DNA from 3 places in the Isoptericola aurantiacus genome. Region 3 is predicted to be linked to each of the others. Evidence: riboswitches for the same ligand, from Rfam matches in the RefSeq annotation. Region 3 holds a riboswitch; each other region holds the start of a gene.

Region 1 (6,097 bases), on a different contig from region 3:
CCGACGTCGCCCGTCGCCTCATGGACACGGTGGCGGGTGCGGGCGGCACCCGACGGCGTGCCCGCGCCGCCCTGGGGATCCTCACGCCGCGGGAGCGCGACGTCGCCCGCGAGATCGGGCGGGGAGCGTCGAACGCCGAGATCGCCACGCGCCTCTACCTCAGCGTTCCCACGGTCAAGGCGCACGTCTCCCAGCTCCTGGACAAGCTCGGCCTGGAGAACCGGACGCAGGTGGCGCTGCTCGTGCACGACGCCGGTCCCGACGCCGGTCCCGACGCCGGGACCAGCGTCGGGACCAGCGGCAGTCTCTAGCGCTCAGAGCCCCAGGAACTCCGCGACCCGCACGGACGCCGGCTCGGCCCGCAGCAGGTCCGGGGTGTCCACCTGCAGCACGCGGCCGGCGTCCATGACGGCGACGCGGTCGGCGACGGTGAACGCCTCGGTGTGGTCGTGCGTGACGAACACCGCCGTGGTCCCCGTGGAGCGCAGGGCGTCGCGCACGTCGACGGCGAGGCGTTCGCGCAGCTGCCGGTCGAGCGCCGAGAGGGGCTCGTCCAGCAGCAGCAGCCGCGGCCGCGGGGCCAGCGCCCGGGCCAGCGCGACCCGCTGCCGCTCCCCTCCGGACAGCGTCACCACGGCCCGCCGCGCGTACCCGGCCAGCCCGACGTCGTCGAGCAGCTCCGCCACCCGCTCCTCGCGGTCGGGGCGCGGCATCCCCTGCACCTCGAGACCGTAGGCCACGTTCCGTCCGACGTCGCGGTGCGGGAAGAGCTGACCGTCCTGGAAGAGCAGCCCGAAGCCGCGCCGGTGCACCGGGACGCCCGCCAGGTTCGCCCCGTCGAACGCGACGGACCCGTGGGCGAGGGGTTCCAGGCCCGCCACGGCCCGCAGCAGGGACGACTTGCCGCACCCGCTCGGGCCGAGCAGGGCGACGATCTCGCCGGCCGCGACGTCCAGCGACACACCGGCCACCGCCGTCGTGCCGATGCCCGCACGGCGGCGGCGCGAGCCCTCGACGCCGTAGCGCACGACGACGTCGCGCACGCTCAGGCCCGCGCTCCGTCCGGTGGGCACCGCCATCAGAACTCCCCTCCGGCCGCGTCGCCGCGCAGCCGCTCGGCCACCATCATGACGCCCGCCGTGAGCGCCGCCAGCACCACCGACGCCGCGAGCGCCATCCCGTAGTTCTGCGCGCCGGGCTGCCCGATGAGGCGGAAGATCACCACCGGCAGCGTCGCGGCGTCGGGGCGGGCGAGGAACGAGGTCGCGCCGAACTCGCCGAGCGAGACGGCGAACGCGAACCCGATCGCCAGCCCGAGCGACCGGGCCGCCAGCGGGCCGTCCACGGTGCGCAGCACGCGTCCGGGTGCGGCACCGAGGGTGGCGGCGACCTCGCGCAGCCGCGGGTCGACGGCGCGCAGGACGGGCAGGACGGTGCGCACGACGAGCGGGATCGCGACGACCGCCTGCGCGATCGGCACCAGCAGTCCCGAGGTGCGCAGGTCGACGTCGAACCCGAGCGGCCGGTCGAGCGTGATGAGGAAGCCGAAGCCGACGGTCACGGCGGACACACCGAGCGGGAGCATGAACACGCCGTCCAGCACGCCGACGGTGCGGCGCAGGCCGGCGGACCGGGGGCGCCGGGACACCACCAGCGCGACGAGCCCGCCGATCACGACGGCGAGGAGCGCGGCGAGCGTCGCGGTGCGCAACGAGGTGGCCGTGGCCTCCCAGACGGTGACGGTCAGCGCGTTGCGGCCGCCGGTGGTCCCCAGGGCCACGTAGTTGTCCAGCCCCCAGGTGCCGTCGGGGCCCTGGAACGAACGGGCCACCAGACCCGCCAGCGGCAGGACGAGCAGGACGGCGACGACGACGGCGGTGGCCGCGGCGGGCAGGGCGTCCGCCGCCCGGCGCAGGTCGAGGCGGTGCGCGGCGGAACGGTCGCTGTTCAGGGCCAGCGCGCGTTCCCGCCCGGTGCGCAGCCGGGAGCTGACGACCAGCGCGGTGGCGACGACGACGAGCTGCAGCACGCTGAGGACCGCCGCCGAGCGCAGGTCGAGGAACTGGGTGGTGCGGATCCAGATCTCGGTCTCGATCGTGCCGTAGCGGGTGCCGCCGAGGACGAGCACGACGCCGAACGCCGTCGAGCAGAACAGGAACACGACGGACGCGGCCGAGGCGATCGCCGGGCCGAGCGCAGGGAGCGTCACGGTGCGGAACGCGCGCCACGGGGTCGCGCCGAGCGAGCGGGCCGCCTGCTCGGCCCGCGGGTCGAGGCGCTCCCAGAGCCCGCCGACCGTGCGGACCACCACCGCGTAGTTGAAGAACACCAGCGCGACGACGATCCCGGCGAACGACGCCTCGAACCCGAGCCCGCCGAGCGCCCCGGACGGCGCGAAGAGCGCGCGGAAGGCGACGCCGACGACGACGGTGGGCAGCACGAACGGGACGGTCACCAGAGCGCGGGCGAGCGTACGTCCGGGGAACCGACATCTGTACAGGACATACGCCGCGGGCAGCCCGAGCAGGACGCTGACGACCGTCCCGACGGAGGCCTGGGCGAGCGTCTGGCCGACCACACGCCAGGTCCGCGGGCGGCTCAGGACCTCCGCGAACCCCGAGAGGTCCAGCACCCGCCCGCCCACGCCGTCGTCGGCGAAGAAGCCCTGCACGACCAGCGCGACCACCGGCCACGCGAAGAACACGCCGAGGAACAGCAGCGGCAGGCCGGCCGCGAGTCCCCAGCCCAGCCATGCTCCCGGACGGACGCGGCGGCGCGACCGGACCTCCGCGCCGCGCGTCCGGCTCGCGGCCGGGGCCCCCGGGTCGCTCCCGGCGCTCAACCGATGACCGTCGCCGTCCACTGCTCGATCCACTCGTCACGGTGCGCGTCGATCTCCGCCGGCGCCACGTCGTGCGGCTCCTCGGCGAGCGGCGCGAACTGCTCCCACTCGGCCGGCAGCTCCACCGAGGCGTCCGCCGGGTACATGTACATGCTTCCCGGGACGTCCGCCTGCACCTCGTCCGAGGCCAGGAAGTCCACCAGGGCCCGCGCACCGTCCGGGTTGTCCGTACCGCTGAGCACCCCCGCGTACTCGACCTGCCGGAAGCACGTGTCCAGCAGCGCCGCCGTCGTCGTCGCGTCGCCGTCCTGCGTCACCGTGAACGCCGGCGACGTGGCGTAGGACAGCACGATCGGACGTTCGCCGCCCTCGCCGGCACCGGAGAAGTCGACGTAGTAGGCGTCGTTCCAGCCGTCGGCCACCTTGAGGCCGTTGTCGGCGAGCTGCGACCAGTAGTCCTGCCAGCCGTCCTCGCCGAACTCCTCGACCGTGGCCAGCAGGAACGCGAAGCCCGGCGACGACGTGGCCGGGTTGGTCACGACCGTCAGGTCCGCGTACTCCGGGTCGAGGAGGTCGGTGAACGTGGCGGGCGGCTCGACGTCCACGTCGTCGAACCAGGCCGTGTCGACGTTCAGGCAGACGTCGCCCTTGTCGATCGGGGTGAGACCGTCCAGCCCGTCCCCGACCAGGCTCGCCGCCGAGTCGTCGAGACCGGCCGGCTGGTACGGCTCGAACACGCCCGCGTCGACCGCCCGTGAGGCGAACGTGTTGTCGACGCCGTAGACGACGTCCCCCAGGGGTGAGTCCGCGGTGAGCACGAGCTGGTTGACCAGCGTGCCGGCGTCCCCGACCGCGACCTGCTCGACCGTCAGCCCGGTCTCGGACTCGAACGACTCCAGCAGCCCGTCGCCGAGCGCGAAGGAGTCGTGCGTGACGAGCGTGACGGTGCCGGACAGCTCGGCGGGGCCGGCGCTCGCGGCGCTGTCGGCGGGCACCGGCGTGCTCCCGGACTCGCCCGGGGCGTCCTCCCCCGTGCAGGCGGCGAGCGCGGGCACCAGGCCCACGACGGCGAGTGCCGCGAGGGTGCGGCGGGTACGGATGGTCATGCGTCCTCCTCAGACGTGCGAGAAGGGGGTCCGCCGGCCCGTGCCACGGGTCGACGGGTCGAGAAGCCCGACTTCCTCCACCGGTGCGAGCCGGATCAGGTTCGAGGGTCTGCGGTGGTCCGCACTCTCAGCGCCGTGGGCGCTCCCCTGTCGTTCCCCCCGAGCCTACACACCCGCCGCACGCTACGGTGGTGGCGTCCGCCCGGCGGACGTGCTGCGCACCGAGCAACAGGAGGATCCGTGGAGAAGTCAGAGCAGTCCGAGCCGACGCTGGCCGTCAAGGTCGGCACCATGGCCGCGACGCTCGTCGCCGGCTGGGTGGCGCAGAAGCTCATCAAGGTGATCTGGGAGAAGGCGACCGGCAACGACGCCCCGATCGACCTGGACGCCGACGACATCCCGATCGTCCAGGCGATCACCTTCGCCGCGGTGACCGGTGGCGTCGCCGTGTTCGCGCGGCGCCTGGCCCGCCAGGGCGTCGTCAAGGCCGTCGACCGCCGGGCGCGCGACGTCTCCGTCGTCTGACCGGCAACGCCCTCGTCCCGAGGGCGGCGCCACCGCGTCGGCCGAGAAGCCGTCGGGACGCCCGGACGCCTCAGTCGCGGTCGCCCTGACGGCGTCGGGCGAGCTGCGCCTCGTGCCCGCGGGGGCGGTCGACGACGTGGACGGCGGCGAGCGCGTTCTCGAGGCGCTCGGCCGACGGCCCCTCGCCGCAGCCCAGGGCTTCCATCACCTGGGCCGCCGCCGAGTGCACGGCCACCCCCTTGCGCGCGGCGACCTGGCTGAGCACGTCGGCGGCCGCGGGTTCCGAGATCCCACGGACCACCATGATCGCGCCCTTGACCTGCTCGACGGCCGCCGTGGCCGCCATCGCGCGGCCGACCGCCCGGTGGGACTCCCGCTCGAGCGCCTCCCGGGTGAGCGGGCTGGCGTCCAGGACGTAGCCGCCGACCTGGGTGATCTCGCCGTCCGGTTCGTGGCGCCCCTCCCCCGTGACCACCACGGTGCGCGACTTGCCGTGCGAGTCGACGATCCGGAAGCCGCTGCCGAACGGCCGCCCGGTGCGCAGTGCCACACCCGCGGTCCGTGACAGCCGGGCGCGGTCGTCCGGGTGGATGCGGGACCGCAGGACGTCGAGGCTCGGCTCGACGTCACCGGGTTCGCGGCCGTGCATCCGGTAGACCTCGTCGGACCACCAGGTCCGCCCCGAGGCGACATCGACCCGGTAGCGCCCCACGACGAGCTGCGCACCGACCGCCAGGGACTCCGCGATCCCGGACAGCCCGGTGCCGCCCCGGACGGTCCGGTGCGACGACGTCGGCGCGCTCATCTCCACCCCCTGCCGACCGGCTCGGCCGCCGGTCGGGTCGGATGGGCCCACCGTACCGTCGCGCACGGGAACCGCCACCGGAGCGGCGAGCTTCACCCCCGGGCGGGTTCGACCGCCCCCACCCCCGTGTCCGTCCCGGCCGACGCCTCGGCCCGCTGCGCGGCGAGGTGGGCCCGCACCGACCAGGTGACGGCCGCGGCCCAGACGACGGCGACGAACGCCAGCGCCGCCGTCGTCCAGCCGCTCGGGGCCTCGAACGCCTGGAGCAGCGTGCGTGTGTTGGTCAGGACGATGATGCCGCCCACGGCCGAACCGAGGACGCGTGGCGGCACGAGACGCACCAGCCAGGCCGCGATCGGTGCGGCGACGAGTCCGCCGGCGAGCAGCGCGAGAGCCCACGCCGGGTCGATCCCGGCCGTCCCGAGACCGACGAAGAACCCGAGGCTGGCGGCGACGGCGACGAAGAACTCGCTGGTGTCGATCGACCCGATGACCTTGCGCGGCTCGAGGCGTCCGCTCGCCAGGATCGCCGGCGTCCCGACCGGACCCCAGCCGCCACCGCCCGTGGCGTCCATGAACCCGGCGACGAGCCCGAGCGGCGTCAGGAACCGGCGACGCAGCGGCTGGCCGAGCCGGTCGGTCCGCAGACCGCGGAACGTGAAGCGCAGCAGCACGTACAGGCCGAGCCCCAGCAGCAGCACGGACATCAGCGGCTTGGCGAGATCGGTGGCCAGCCACGACAGGAAGGTCGCGCCGAGGAACGCGCCCACGGCGCCCGGGATGCCGATCCGGGCGACGACCTTCCAGTCGACGTTGCCG
Region 2 (6,097 bases), on a different contig from region 3:
GGTTGAGGTAGTCGGCGTGCCACGCCGTGCGGGCCAGGTCCGCGGGGTCGCGCACCAGCACCGCGCTGGCCGACACCGGCTGGAAGAACGTCTTGTGGAAGTCGACCGTGACGGAGCGGGCTCGCTCGATCCCGTCCAGCAGGTGGCGCCGCGTGGCGGAGACGAGCAGGCCACCGCCGTAGGCGGCGTCGACGTGGAGCCAGAGGTCCGCCGCGTCGCACCGTGCGGCGATCGCCTCCAGCGGGTCGACGCACCCGCGGTCGGTGGTGCCGGCCGTGGCGACGACCGCCATGACGACGCCGCCGTCCCGCTCGGTCGCGGCCACCGCGTCGTCCAGCGCCGCCGGGTCGAGGCGGCCGTCCTCGTCGGTGCCGACCGTGACCACCGCGTCGTCGGACAGGCCGAGGATCATCGCGGACTTGGCCACGGAGAAGTGGCTGCCCGACCCGGTCAGGATCCGGAGCCGGTCCTGGAGCCCGTGCCGCGCGACACCCGTCAGACGCCGGCCGTCCGGCCCGGTGAGCGACCGCTCCCGGGCCGCGAGCAGGGCGTGCAGGTTGGACTGCGTCCCGCCGGAGGTGAAGACGCCGTCACCGGCGGCGAAGCCGATCCGCTCCGTGGTCCAGGCGATCAGTCTCCGCTCCATGAGGGTGGCCACGGTGGACTGATCGTAGGTGTCGACCGAGGTGTTGATCGCCGCCAGCATCGCCTCGGCGCCGACGGCGGGGATCGCCACGGGGCAGTTGAGGTGCGCCGCGTAGGCCGGGTCGTGGAACCACACGGCGTGGGTGGCGTACAGCTCGCCCGCCTCGCGGAGGGCCTCGCGGGCGCCGACACCCGGGGTGTCGAGGTCGACGGCGTCCACCAGCGCGGTCAGCTCGGACCGGCTCGCGCCGCTCCACGGCTGGGACACCGCGGCGAGGCGGGTGGCGACGTCGTCGACGACGTGACGGACCGTGCGGGCGTAGGCATCGGCCGTACCGCTGGTCAGCAGTGCGTCGGTGCTGGTCAGCGTCGCGTCGGGCGGAGTGGTGGGCACGTCCGTGGGCTCCTCGCAGAGGGGATGGTTAAGTCAGGCTCGCCTAACTTAGCCTCGCCTAACCGCTGGGTCCAGACGGCGGCCACCATCCGAGACCCCGGGCCACCACCACCCTCGCGAGGTAGGCGACCTCCCGGCGAGATAGGCGGCCCGTCCGCGAGGTAAGCGACCCGACCGCGAGGTGGGCCGTCCGGAATTCCGGATGGCCTACCTCGCGGACGGGTCGCCTACCTCGCGGGGACCGTGGGGGTGGGCAGGTAGACCTCTCCCCCGGCGGCACGGAACTCGGCGGACTTCTCCGCCATGCCCGCCGCGGCCTCGGCGGCGGCGACCCGCTCCCCCTGGGCGGCGGCGTCGCCGAACTCGTCACGGATGTCCTGCGAGATCCGCATCGAGCAGAACTTGGGCCCGCACATCGAGCAGAAGTGCGCCGTCTTGGCCGCCTCGGCCGGCAACGTCTCGTCGTGGTAGGACTCCGCCAGCTCGGGGTCCAGCGACAGGTTGAACTGGTCGCGCCAGCGGAACTCGAACCGCGCCTTGCTCAACGCGTCGTCCCGCGCCGTCGCGCCCGGGTGCCCCTTGGCGACGTCGGCCGCGTGCGCGGCGATCTTGTAGGTGACCACGCCGGTGCGCACGTCGTCGCGGTTCGGCAGGCCCAGGTGCTCCTTGGGCGTGACGTAGCAGAGCATCGCTGTGCCGTACCGGGCGATCTCCGTCGCGCCGATCGCCGAGGTGATGTGGTCGTAGCCCGGCGCGATGTCGGTGACCAGCGGCCCGAGCGTGTAGAACGGCGCGCCGTCGCACAGCTCCTGCTGACGCTCCACGTTCTCGCGCACCAGGTGCAGCGGCACGTGACCGGGGCCTTCCACCATCACCTGGACGTCGTGCTCCCCGGCGCGCCGGGTCAGCTCGGCCAGGGTGTCGAGCTCGGCGAACTGGGCGGCGTCGTTGGCGTCGGCGATCGACCCGGGACGCAGGCCGTCCCCGAGGGAGAACGCGACGTCGTACGCGGCAAAGATCTCGCACAGCTCGTCGAAGTGGGTGTACAGGAAGTTCTCCTGGTGGTGCGCCAGGCACCAGCCGGCCATGATCGACCCACCCCGGCTCACGATGCCGGTCACCCGGTTCGCCGTCAGCGGCACGTACCGCAGCAGGACGCCGGCGTGCACGGTCATGTAGTCCACACCCTGCTCGCACTGCTCGATGACGGTGTCCCGGTAGATCTCCCACGTCATGCGCGACGCGTCGCCGTCGACCTTCTCCAGGGCCTGGTAGATCGGCACCGTGCCGATGGGCACCGGGGCGTTGCGCAGCAGCCACTCGCGGGTGGTGTGGATGTCGTCGCCGGTGGAGAGGTCCATCACCGTGTCGGCGCCCCAGCGGGTGGCCCACTGCAGCTTCTCGACCTCCTCCGCGATCGAGGAGTGCACGGCCGAGTTGCCGATGTTGGCGTTGACCTTCACCGTGAACGCCCGGCCGATGATCATCGGCTCGGACTCCGGGTGGTTGACGTTGTTCGGGATGATCGCCCGTCCCGCGGCGACCTCCGCACGCACCAGCTCGACGTCGATCCCCTCGCGCACGGCCACGAACCGCATCTCCGGGGTGATCTCGCCCCGGCGGGCGTAGTACCGCTGGGTGACGGTGCGGCCGGCGCGGGCGCGACGCGGCGGGCGTGCCACGCCCTGCCACTCGGCCGACGAGGCACCACGACGCCGGGCGCCACGACCGTCGTCGCCGAGGTCGCGCTCGCGTCCGACGTAGACCTCGGTGTCGCCGCGCTCGGCGACCCACGACTCCCGCAGCCCGGGGATGCCGCGGGTGAGGTCGCCCCCCGGTCCGTCGGTGCGGTAGACGCGCACGGGCGCGTTCGGAAGGCCGTCGGGCGAGTCGGCCAGGGTGATCTCGGTGACCGGGACCGTGATCCCGGAGGTGTCGTCGCGCTCGTACGCGAGCGCGCGGGCGGGGACGTCATCGTGCGACATGTGGACTCCTGCTTCCTACGCCGGCATGACCCGGTCAGGTTCGACGGTCCGAGCGGCCTCAGCTCGATCTCAGCCCTTGCCAGGGCTCCCGTGGGGATCGCACGACAACGTAGCACGCACGGCCCACCCCGCGCTGTGGGTATGAAATCTGCAGGATGACAGCGATATCGACCCGCAGATTTCATACCCACAGCGTGAGGGGTCAGTGGTGGCGGGCCCGGCGCAGCCCGTTGACCTGCATCGGGTTCACCCCCGCCGCGGCCATGAGGTACCACGACGTCGCACCGGTGTGCTGCACCTGGAAGTAGCCGAACCCGAACCCCGAGTCGAGCAGGCTCGATGCCGCGACCACCCCTGCCCGCGCCGGCAACGCCCGGCCGCCGACGGTCTGCCCGGCGCCGACCTCGGCCTGGGCCCGGCGGACCTGGGCCAGGAGAGCCTCGACGCGGCCGGCGTCGCGCCGTCCGCGGTCGCGGTCCGCGAACGCGCAGGCGAGCTGGGCGGTGCCCTCCAGCCATACCCCCTCGGGGTGCACCGGGATCCCGTTGTACGACGCCGTCGAGTCCAGGCTCGCGCTGGAGAACGTCACACCCGAGATGGTCACGCCGTCGGGCAGCTGCGAGCCGGCCGACCCCGCGCGGTCCGTCGCGGCCAGGTCGGACGCGGCCCAGTCCAGCGCCCGGCCGTAGCGGTTCTCCCGCAGGGCCAGCCAGCCCCAGGTCTGGGGGTCCAGCGGCAGGGGTTCGGGGTTGATCGCCTCGCCGTCGTTCGTGCCGGTGTAGAAGTACCCGCCGCGCGGCTCCCACATCCTGTCGACGAACCGCCGGGCATGGTCGGCAGCCCGCGCCCACCGCCGTCCACCCTCGAGGGCGCGCAACAGGCGGAAGAACGCGACGCAGTCGATGTTGTGCTCGGTGGACCCGTTGGGGACCGGGGTGTTCGCGCCGTCGACGCCGAACGAGAAGCCGCCCAGGGTGCGCTCGGACCAGGTGTTGGCCAGGATCCAGTCCCCGATGCGCACCGCCGCGTCCAGGTAGCGGCGCTCGCCGGTCGCGGCGTAGGTGTGCGCCAGGGCGATGCCAGGCCAGGCCATGTCGCCGACGGCGGTACCCAGGAACCCGAACTGCCAGCCGATGTTGGCCGTGCCGTCGGGCAGCTCGAGCCCGTACGGCTGCGGGTTGCCGTCGTAGAACGTGTACGGACCCGTGTTGTAGCCCTGCCGCAGCCGGCCGTCGTCGTAGACGGGGTCGTGCTCCTGGGCGAAGACCAGCCCGTCGGCCAGCACCCGTGCACGCTCGGTGCGACCGCCGGTCAGCGACGCGCAGATCGTCAGGGCGACGTCGTAGACGAACGCCGTGGAGAAGAGGCCGAGCTGGTCGGCGTAGGACTGGGCCATACGAGGACCGGGGTTGACGTCCGGGTAGGCGTCGGTCATGGCGTCGAGGAAGTCCTGGGCGCGCCGCACCGATCCGACGTGGTCCGGCGAGCCGCCGGCGTGGTGTCCGGGGCGCCGCCCGAGCGGACGGGCGGACGTCGCGGGGCCTGCCCAGGCCCCTCCGCCGGTGGCCACGGTCAGCGCGCCGGCGGCTCCGGCGACGAGAACGGTGCGCCGCCCGAGGGCGGGGAGCGACGGCGGTGGTGCGGAGGGCGGGTCGGCGACGGGGCCCGGCCGAGGGGTCTGGGTCATGAGCATCTCCTTTGATGTCGACGCTCCGCGTGGGAGCGCTACCAGCATCGTCAGGATACTCGTGTCACCAGACGGGGGGAAGTGCCCGGCCGACCCGGGCGGAGGGCTCAGGACAGACGGACGAGAGCCTGGGCGCGGCCCAGGACCTTGGCTCCGTCGTGGGTCACGGCCAGATCGATCCGGGCGGTGCCCGCCTCGGCGTCGAGGGCACCCACGGTGGCGGCCACCTCGACGACGGCGGTGCCGCGGGCCGGCACGGGCACCGGCTTGGTGAACCGGGTGCCGTAACGCACGATCGCCGCCGGGTCGCCGGCCCAGTCCTCGACCACGCCGATCACGGTGCCCATCGTGCACATCCCGTGCGCGATGACGCCGGGCAGCCCGACGTCGGTGGCGAAACCCTCGTCCCAGTGGATCGGGTTGAAGTCGCCGCTGGCGCCCGCGTAGCGGACCAGGGTGGAGCGGTCGAGCTCGACCGCGCGGGTGGCGACGACGTCGCCCACGGTGAGGTCGGCGAGGACGGGGCGGCTCATGCGGACTCCTCCGGACGGACCACGAGGCTGGACGTCACCGAGGCGACGTGCTCGCCCAGCTCGGCGCCCTCGCCCCCCGCGGCGTAGATCTCGCACCGGGTGCTGATCATGGAGATGCCGGCCCGCTGGGTGATCGAGTCGACGTGCAGGACCGTGCGCAGCTCGTCCCCGGCCACGATCGGGCGGTGGTGCGTGAAGCCCTCGTCGGCGTGCACCACGCGGGAGAAGTCGATCCCGGCCGCCGGGTCCGCGACGTACTGGGACTCGGCGCGCTGGGCGATCACGACGGCGAACGTGGGCGGAGCGACCAGGTCCGGATAGCCGAGACCCCGCGCCGCCACGATGTCGTGGTGCGCGGGGTGGTCGGCTCCGACGGCGGTCGAGAACTCGCGGAGCTTTTCCCGCCCGACGGCGTAGGCCTCGGTCGCGGGGTACTCGCGCCCGGCGTAGGCCGGGTCGGGAACGGTGCTCGCCACGTCGGTGTGGTCCTGCCGAGAGATCAGCGGGTCTCGCGGTGCGCGGTGTGCTTGCCGCAACGCGGGCAGAACTTCGCCATCTCCAGACGGTCCGGGTTGTTGCGCCGGTTCTTCTTCGTGATGTAGTTCCGCTCCTTGCAGTCCACGCAGGCGAGCGTGATCTTCGGGCGGACGTCCGCGCTCTTGGAAGCCATGGTGTGTCACCTCTCGCGCCCCCGGAAGGCGCAACGTGCGTCAAGGATCTGGGTGGTCCGACGCCGGCCGTCGAACCGTGTGGTGCTGTGTTCGGTAGCGAGGGCGGGGCTCGAACCCGCGACCTCACGATTATGAGTCGTGCGCTCTGACCAGCTGAGCTACCCCGCCGCGCGTGACGGAGC
Region 3 (6,097 bases):
GCGGATCTCGGTGCGGCGCAGCTCCTCGGCCTGCCCGGAGAAGGAGTCGAGGGCGTCCTCGCCGCGCCCGAAGGCCTTGAGCACCCGGATGCCGTGCACCGACTCCTCGACGGTGTTGGCCAGGTCGCCGTTCTGGTCCTGGGAGAGGCGTGCGATGACCCGGTACCGGCGGGAGAAGCGGAAGGCGATGATCGTCACGGGGATCGCACCGGCGAGGTAGACCAGACCGAGCCAGCCGGCCGTGGCCAGCAGGATGCCGACGCCGACGACGATGGTGATGCTGGACACGACCAGCTGGAGGAGACCGAAGACGAGCCAGCGGCGCAGGAGGCCGAGGTCGCTCATCGAGCGGCTGAGCAGCTGTCCGCCGGGCCAGCGGTCGTGGAAGGCGGCGGGCAGCTGGAGCAGGTGCCGGAACAGGACCATGCGCAGCTCGGCCTCGACCCGGGTGCCGGGGTACATCACGAGGTTGCGACGCAGCAGGATGAGGCCGGCCTCGGCGAGCCCGAGGCCGAGCACCGCCAGGGTGGGCCACACGAGCGAGGTCAGGTCGTGCGCGGCCACCCCGGCGGCGAGCGGGCCCTCCACCAGCACCTGCAGCACGCGCGGGATGGCCAGTGCGGCGAGGCTGGCCCCGAGGGCGGCGACGAGGCCACCGACGAGGCGTGGCAGCACGGGACGGACGTAGGGCAGCAGGCGCAGGACGGACGAGATCGTGCCGAGGTGCGATCCCGCGGGGGCGCGGCGGTCTTCGGTCGGGCTGGTGGGCATCGCCGTCCATTGTCGCACCGGGCACCGACATGTTTGCTCCGGGCACGCTCCGGCACGTCAGGGCCGCAGCCTCACGAAGTGGTCCACCGGACCGTGCCCGCGCCCGACCTCCAGCTCCTCCCCGGCGGCGATCGCGGCCGTCAGCCACTCCTTGGTCTCGCGCAGCGCACGGCACCAGTCCCCGCCGGCCGCGTAGCGGGTCGCCAGCCCGCTGGACAGCGAGCACCCGGTGCCGTGCGTGCTGGACGTGCGCACGCGAGGCGCCGCGAGCTCGGCGACCGACCCGGTCGGCCCCACGAGCGCGTCGAGCACCGTGCTGCCGTCCAGGTGACCGCCCTTGGCGACCACCAGGACGCCGTGCCGCGCGGCGAGACGGGTCGCCTGCTCCAGCACGCCCTCCCAGTCGACGGCCTGCGGCTCGGCCAGCAGCACGGCGAGCTCGGGCACGTTGGGGGTGACGACGTCGGCGTGGTCGAGCAGGTCACGCACGGCGTCCTGGGCGGCGGCGTCGAGCAGGCGGTCCCCGGAGGTGGCGACCATGACCGGGTCGAGCACGACGGGTGGCCGCCCCGCCCCGGGCTCGACGCCGGGACCGGAGGCCAGCCAGTCCGCCACCACCGCCGCCACCTCCGCGGAGGCCAGCATCCCGATCTTCACCGCGTCGATCGCCACGTCGGCGCTGAGCGTGGCGAGCTGCTGGGCGAGGAAGGCGGGCGGCGGCACGTGCACCCCGGTCACCCCCCGGGTGCTCTGAGCGGTCAGTGCCGTCACCGCGGCCATCCCGTAGCCGCCGGCCGCGGCGACGGACTTCAGGTCGGCCTGGATCCCGGCGCCCCCGCTGGGGTCGGAACCCGCGACCGCCAGCACCCGGGGCACGGGGCGACGGCCCGGTACGGGCACCCGTCGGGCGGCAACTCCCGGTGCGGCGGGCCGGAGGTCGGTGGGCACGGCGTCGGACACCGGCGACATCCCTTCGTCAGTACGGACTGCATCAGGTTCGACGGGTGTGATCTCAGCTCCCTGGCGGGCGCACCCCGTGTCGTGCGGCCACCGTAGCGCGACCCACGCCGCGCGAGATGCCGTCTCACCGCCGCTGCGGAAGCCGCGCACCGGTGATCCTGCCGATGCCGTGGCCGCCGACCGCGTCCGATGGTGATCGAGCAGCAACGGCGCCCGTCGAGCGCCCGGTCGTCGCCGACGACGGCCGGGTGGCGGACGCCCCGTCAGAGAGGACGAGCCATGCAGCACACCCTGAGCAGGTCCCGGACGCGTCAGCGCCTCACCGGCGTCCTGGCCTCCCTCGCCGTCGCCGTGGGCGTCGGCGTCGCGGCCGGCCCGGTGGCCAGCGCCGCGGACAACCCCTACGAGCGGGGACCGAACCCCTCCGAGTCGAGCATCGAGGCCACGCGCGGTTCCTACTCCGTGTCCCAGCGCAGCGTCTCGAGCTGGGTCCGCGGGTTCGGCGGCGGCACCATCTACTACCCGTCGACGACGTCCGACGGCGACTTCGGCGCCGTCGTCATCTCCCCCGGGTACACCGGCACGGAGAGCTCGATCGCCTGGCTCGGCCCGCGCCTGGCCTCCCAGGGCTTCGTCGTCATGACGATCGACACCAACACGATCTACGACCAGCCCGACTCCCGGGCCGACCAGCTCCAGGCGGCGCTGGACTACCTGACGGACTCCAGCGACGTCGCCGACCGGATCGACCCCGACCGCCTCGCCCTGATGGGTCACTCGATGGGCGGCGGCGGCACCCTGCGCGCCGTCGACGACAACCCGGCGATCAAGGCGGCCATCCCGATGACCCCCTGGCACCTGAAGAAGAACTGGTCCTCGATCACCACCCCGACGCTGATCTTCGGCGCGGAGAACGACACGATCGCCCCGCACCAGTCCCACGCGGAGCCGTTCTACGACTCGCTGTCCGGTTCGCTCCCCAAGGCCTACCTCGAGCTGGACGGCGCCAGCCACTTCGCGCCGAACCTGTCCAACACCACGATCGCGAAGTACTCGATCTCCTGGCTGAAGCGTTACGTGGACGACGACACCCGCTACACGCAGTTCCTCTGCCCGGGGCCGTCGACGGGACTGTTCTCCGACGTGCAGGCGTACGAGAGCTCCTGCCCGCTCTGAGCCACGACGCACGACGCCGCGGGCGGTCGCACCAGGTGCGGCCGCCCGCGGCTGTGCGTCGGCACACCGCCCCGGACGGGCTCAGGTGCCGGCACACAAGGACGGGTGGCGGCCGGCACCCGGGGACCTAGTCTCGCGGGATGAGGACGACGGCGGCACAACGAGGACGCACGGAGCTGGTGCGCGGGCTGCGGCTCCAGGCGGACGGTCCCGCACCCGACGCCTACGCCAGCCTCTGCCTCGCGCGCGCGTCCCTGGCCGCCGATCCCGTCCCGGCGCTGGCCGCCACGGTCGCCGCCGTCGGGGCCGCCTGGACGGCGGGCGACCACCCCGCCTGCGTCGAGGCACTGACCGCGGCGCTGTCCCGTCCCGGAGCGCCCGACGGGCCGCGCGAGGAGTACCTCGCGGGGATGCTCGCGCTGCTCGTCGAACGCCCCGGCGACGCGGCCCCGCTCCTGGCCGGCGTGGTCGAGCAGGTCCGTGCGACCTCGGACGGCGAGTCGCTGCTGATCGGCGTCGCGGCGGCGCTGCTGGCCGGGGACGTGGGCAGCGCCTGCCACACCGGCGCCCGGGCTCTCGCGGCAGCCCGCGCGGACGGTGACGAGGCCATGGTCGCGCGGGCCACCGAGTACGTCGCCTACGCCGAGCTCCGCGCCGGACGGCACGCCCTGGCCCGTGAGCACGCGTCACGAGGCCTGCGGGCGGCCCTGCGCACGGGCCGGGCCAACACCGCCGCGCACCACCACGCGGTCCTGGCGCTGACGGCGTCGGTGCAGGGAACCTCCGCCGAGGTCCGCGAGCACGCGCACGCGGCACTGGCCACGGCACGGCGGCACGGACTGGCCCAGCCCGTGACGCTCGCCGAGTGGGCGCTCGGCCGTGCCGAGCTCGCGCAGGGCCGGGCGGCCGAGGCCGCGGCCCGGATCGGCTCGCTGCTTGCGGACCCCGACGGCGGGGCGCACTTCGCCCTGCGGGGGCTGGTGCTGCCGTTGCTCGTCGAGGCAGCGATGCTCGCCGGCGACGACGCGACGGCCCGCGCGGCGATCCCGGAGCTGACCCGATGGAGCCGTTCGGCCGCCGATCCCCACGGCCCGGCGCTCGAGCTGCGGTGCCGCGCCCTGGTGGCGTCGGCGGACGCCGAGGCCGACGACCTCTACCGCCGGGCGCACGCGGCGCACCAGCAGGTCGGTGGCGGCTTCGAGACGGCTCGCACCCTGCTGCTGCACGGCATGTGGTTGCGCCGGCACCGCCGCCCGGGTGACGCGCGCGATCGCCTGCGCGACGCCCTGCGCCTGCTGGAACGGTGCGGCGCCGAGCCGTGGGCGCGGGGCGCCCGCACCGAGCTGCGCGCCGCCGGCGCGGTCCAGGACGCCCCCGCACCGGACGCCGTCGGGTCCCTGACACCCCACCAGCTGCGCGTCGCGCGCTGCGTGGCGGCCGGGGACACGAACCGCGAGATCGCCGAGCGCCTCGCGGTCTCCGTACGGACCGTCGACTGCCACCTGCGCAACATCTTCGTCGCGCTCCAGGTGCGTTCCCGGGTCGAGCTGACCCGGCTCCTGCCTCCGGAGCACGACCCGCCGTCGACCTAGAGACCGACCGGGCGGTATGCCATGCTGTGCCCTGGTGGACGACACCGGCGTCGTCCGCGAGGAGGAGTCATGCCCGACGTCACCGCCCAGCTCACCGCCGTGCGTGCGCCCGCCCTCGCCGCGCGGCCCGGGGCCTCCCGCTCCCCCGCGCGCCCGGCACCGCGCCGCGACGCCGACCGGTCGCGCCACCGGCTCGTCGCCTCGCTCCTGGACGGTTCCTGCCTCGTGGCCGACCTGCGTGCGGCGTCCGCCCTGCTGGGGCTTCCCGTCGACGGTCTCTACCAGGTCGTGGCGCTCGACGGCGGCGGTCCGGCGGCGCGCGCCGCCGGACGGGCCACGGTCGGCGGGTCCGGCCTGCGCGTGCACTGGCACAGCTCGCGACCGGTCGAGCACGCCCTGGTCCTGCTCGCCGAGGGCGGCAGCTCGTCGACGCCGCCCGCCCGGTCGGCGACGGATCGGGTCCCGCACCTTCCCCCCGGCGTGCGACTCGGGGCCGGGTTGCCCGTGCAGGGCCTGGCCGGCCTGGCCGACGGCCGCCGTCAGGCGCACACCGCCCTCGCGCTGTGCGCCGCCGACGGTGGCCGCACCGACCTCGCGGACCATCTGCCCACCGCCCTGCTCACGGCGGACCCGGAGCTCGCCCTCCAGCTCGGCACGCAGGTCCTCGGACCGCTCGCGACCACCGACCCGGCCGAGCGCGAGGTGCTGCTGGACACCTTCACCGCCTGGCTGGCCGCCGACGGGTCGACGCGCACCGCAGCGGCGGACCTCGGCTGCCACCGCAACACCGTGACGAACCGGCTGCGGCGCCTCGAACGCCTCACGGGCCGTCGGGTCGACAGCCCGCGGGACCTCGTCGACCTCACCCTCGCCGTCCGTGCGCACCGTCTGCCGGGGACGTCCTGAGACGACGCCCGCCGGCCGCGGGCCCCGCGCCGTCAGCCGTCGGCGCGCACCGGGTGCGACTGCACCAGGCGCAGCACGTTGCGCGCCGTGCGCTGGAGCTCGCCGAGCGTGATGCCGTCCGGTCGTGCGAGCGAGGCGAGCAGCGAGCCGTCCCCGTGGTCGTCCTCGCGGCTCCAGGCACCCGGCATGTTGACGTCCACCTGGGCGCGCACGCGATAGGCGTCGTTGCTCAGGGCCGGGAAGTCCGGGTCGACGCTCTCGCGCAGCCACCAGTCGGTCATCACCGCGCCCGTGAACCCCCACTCGCCGCGCAGCACCGTGGTCACCAGGTCGTGGTGGTAGTGCCCCCACGTGCCGTTGATCTTGTTGTAGGAGGTCATCAGGGTGCGGGGCGCGGCCTGCGTCACGCAGATCTCGAACCCGCGCAGGTAGATCTCGCGCAGGGCGCGTTCGGACACCCGGGAGTCGTTGTACTCGCGGTTGGCCTCCTGGTTGTTGGCCGCGAAGTGCTTCGGGCAGGCCGCCAGCCCGTCGTGCTGGATGCCGCGCACGGTGGCGGCCGCCATGGTGCCGGTGACCAGGGGGTCCTCGGAGAAGTACTCGAAGTTGCGTCCGCACAACGGGTCGCGCTGGATGTTCATGCCCGGTGCGAGCAGGATGTCGGAGCCCTTCGCGGCCATCTCGGCGGCCAG

The links. Region 3 has a riboswitch for thiamine pyrophosphate ahead of thiD (bifunctional hydroxymethylpyrimidine kinase/phosphomethylpyrimidine kinase). Riboswitches for the same ligand answer to the same signal wherever they lie in the genome.
Region 1: it holds a riboswitch for thiamine pyrophosphate, as region 3 does, so the genes downstream of both, ACIQLL_RS15080 (thiamine ABC transporter substrate-binding protein) here and thiD (bifunctional hydroxymethylpyrimidine kinase/phosphomethylpyrimidine kinase) in region 3, are expected to answer to the same signal.
Region 2: it holds a riboswitch for thiamine pyrophosphate, as region 3 does, so the genes downstream of both, thiC (phosphomethylpyrimidine synthase ThiC) here and thiD (bifunctional hydroxymethylpyrimidine kinase/phosphomethylpyrimidine kinase) in region 3, are expected to answer to the same signal.

The regions. Positions count from the first base shown of each region.
Region 1 is NZ_JBJBAE010000005.1:287,448-293,544, forward strand. Features, by position in the region: gene ACIQLL_RS15065 (response regulator transcription factor) at 1-311, shown strand, start outside; gene ACIQLL_RS15070 (ABC transporter ATP-binding protein) at 315-1,079, opposite strand; gene ACIQLL_RS15075 (ABC transporter permease) at 1,079-2,842, opposite strand; gene ACIQLL_RS15080 (thiamine ABC transporter substrate-binding protein) at 2,839-3,948, opposite strand; TPP riboswitch at 4,004-4,107, opposite strand; gene ACIQLL_RS15085 (DUF4235 domain-containing protein) at 4,189-4,473, shown strand; gene ACIQLL_RS15090 (PAS and ANTAR domain-containing protein) at 4,544-5,278, opposite strand; gene ACIQLL_RS15095 (sulfite exporter TauE/SafE family protein) at 5,371-6,097, opposite strand, start outside.
Region 2 is NZ_JBJBAE010000001.1:204,869-210,965, forward strand. Features, by position in the region: gene ACIQLL_RS00935 (pyridoxal phosphate-dependent decarboxylase family protein) at 1-1,039, opposite strand, end outside; gene thiC (phosphomethylpyrimidine synthase ThiC) at 1,267-3,024, opposite strand; TPP riboswitch at 3,020-3,126, opposite strand; gene ACIQLL_RS00945 (Tat pathway signal sequence domain protein) at 3,227-4,711, opposite strand; gene ACIQLL_RS00950 (MaoC family dehydratase) at 4,819-5,244, opposite strand; gene ACIQLL_RS00955 (FAS1-like dehydratase domain-containing protein) at 5,241-5,720, opposite strand; gene rpmG (50S ribosomal protein L33) at 5,744-5,914, opposite strand; tRNA gene ACIQLL_RS00965 (tRNA-Met) at 6,010-6,083, opposite strand.
Region 3 is NZ_JBJBAE010000002.1:370,647-376,743, forward strand. Features, by position in the region: gene ACIQLL_RS08550 (ABC transporter ATP-binding protein) at 1-771, opposite strand, end outside; gene thiD (bifunctional hydroxymethylpyrimidine kinase/phosphomethylpyrimidine kinase) at 829-1,731, opposite strand; TPP riboswitch at 1,723-1,818, opposite strand; gene ACIQLL_RS08560 (alpha/beta hydrolase family protein) at 2,011-2,907, shown strand; gene ACIQLL_RS08565 (LuxR C-terminal-related transcriptional regulator) at 3,048-4,499, shown strand; gene ACIQLL_RS08570 (PucR family transcriptional regulator) at 4,569-5,405, shown strand; gene ACIQLL_RS08575 (beta-glucosidase) at 5,438-6,097, opposite strand, start outside.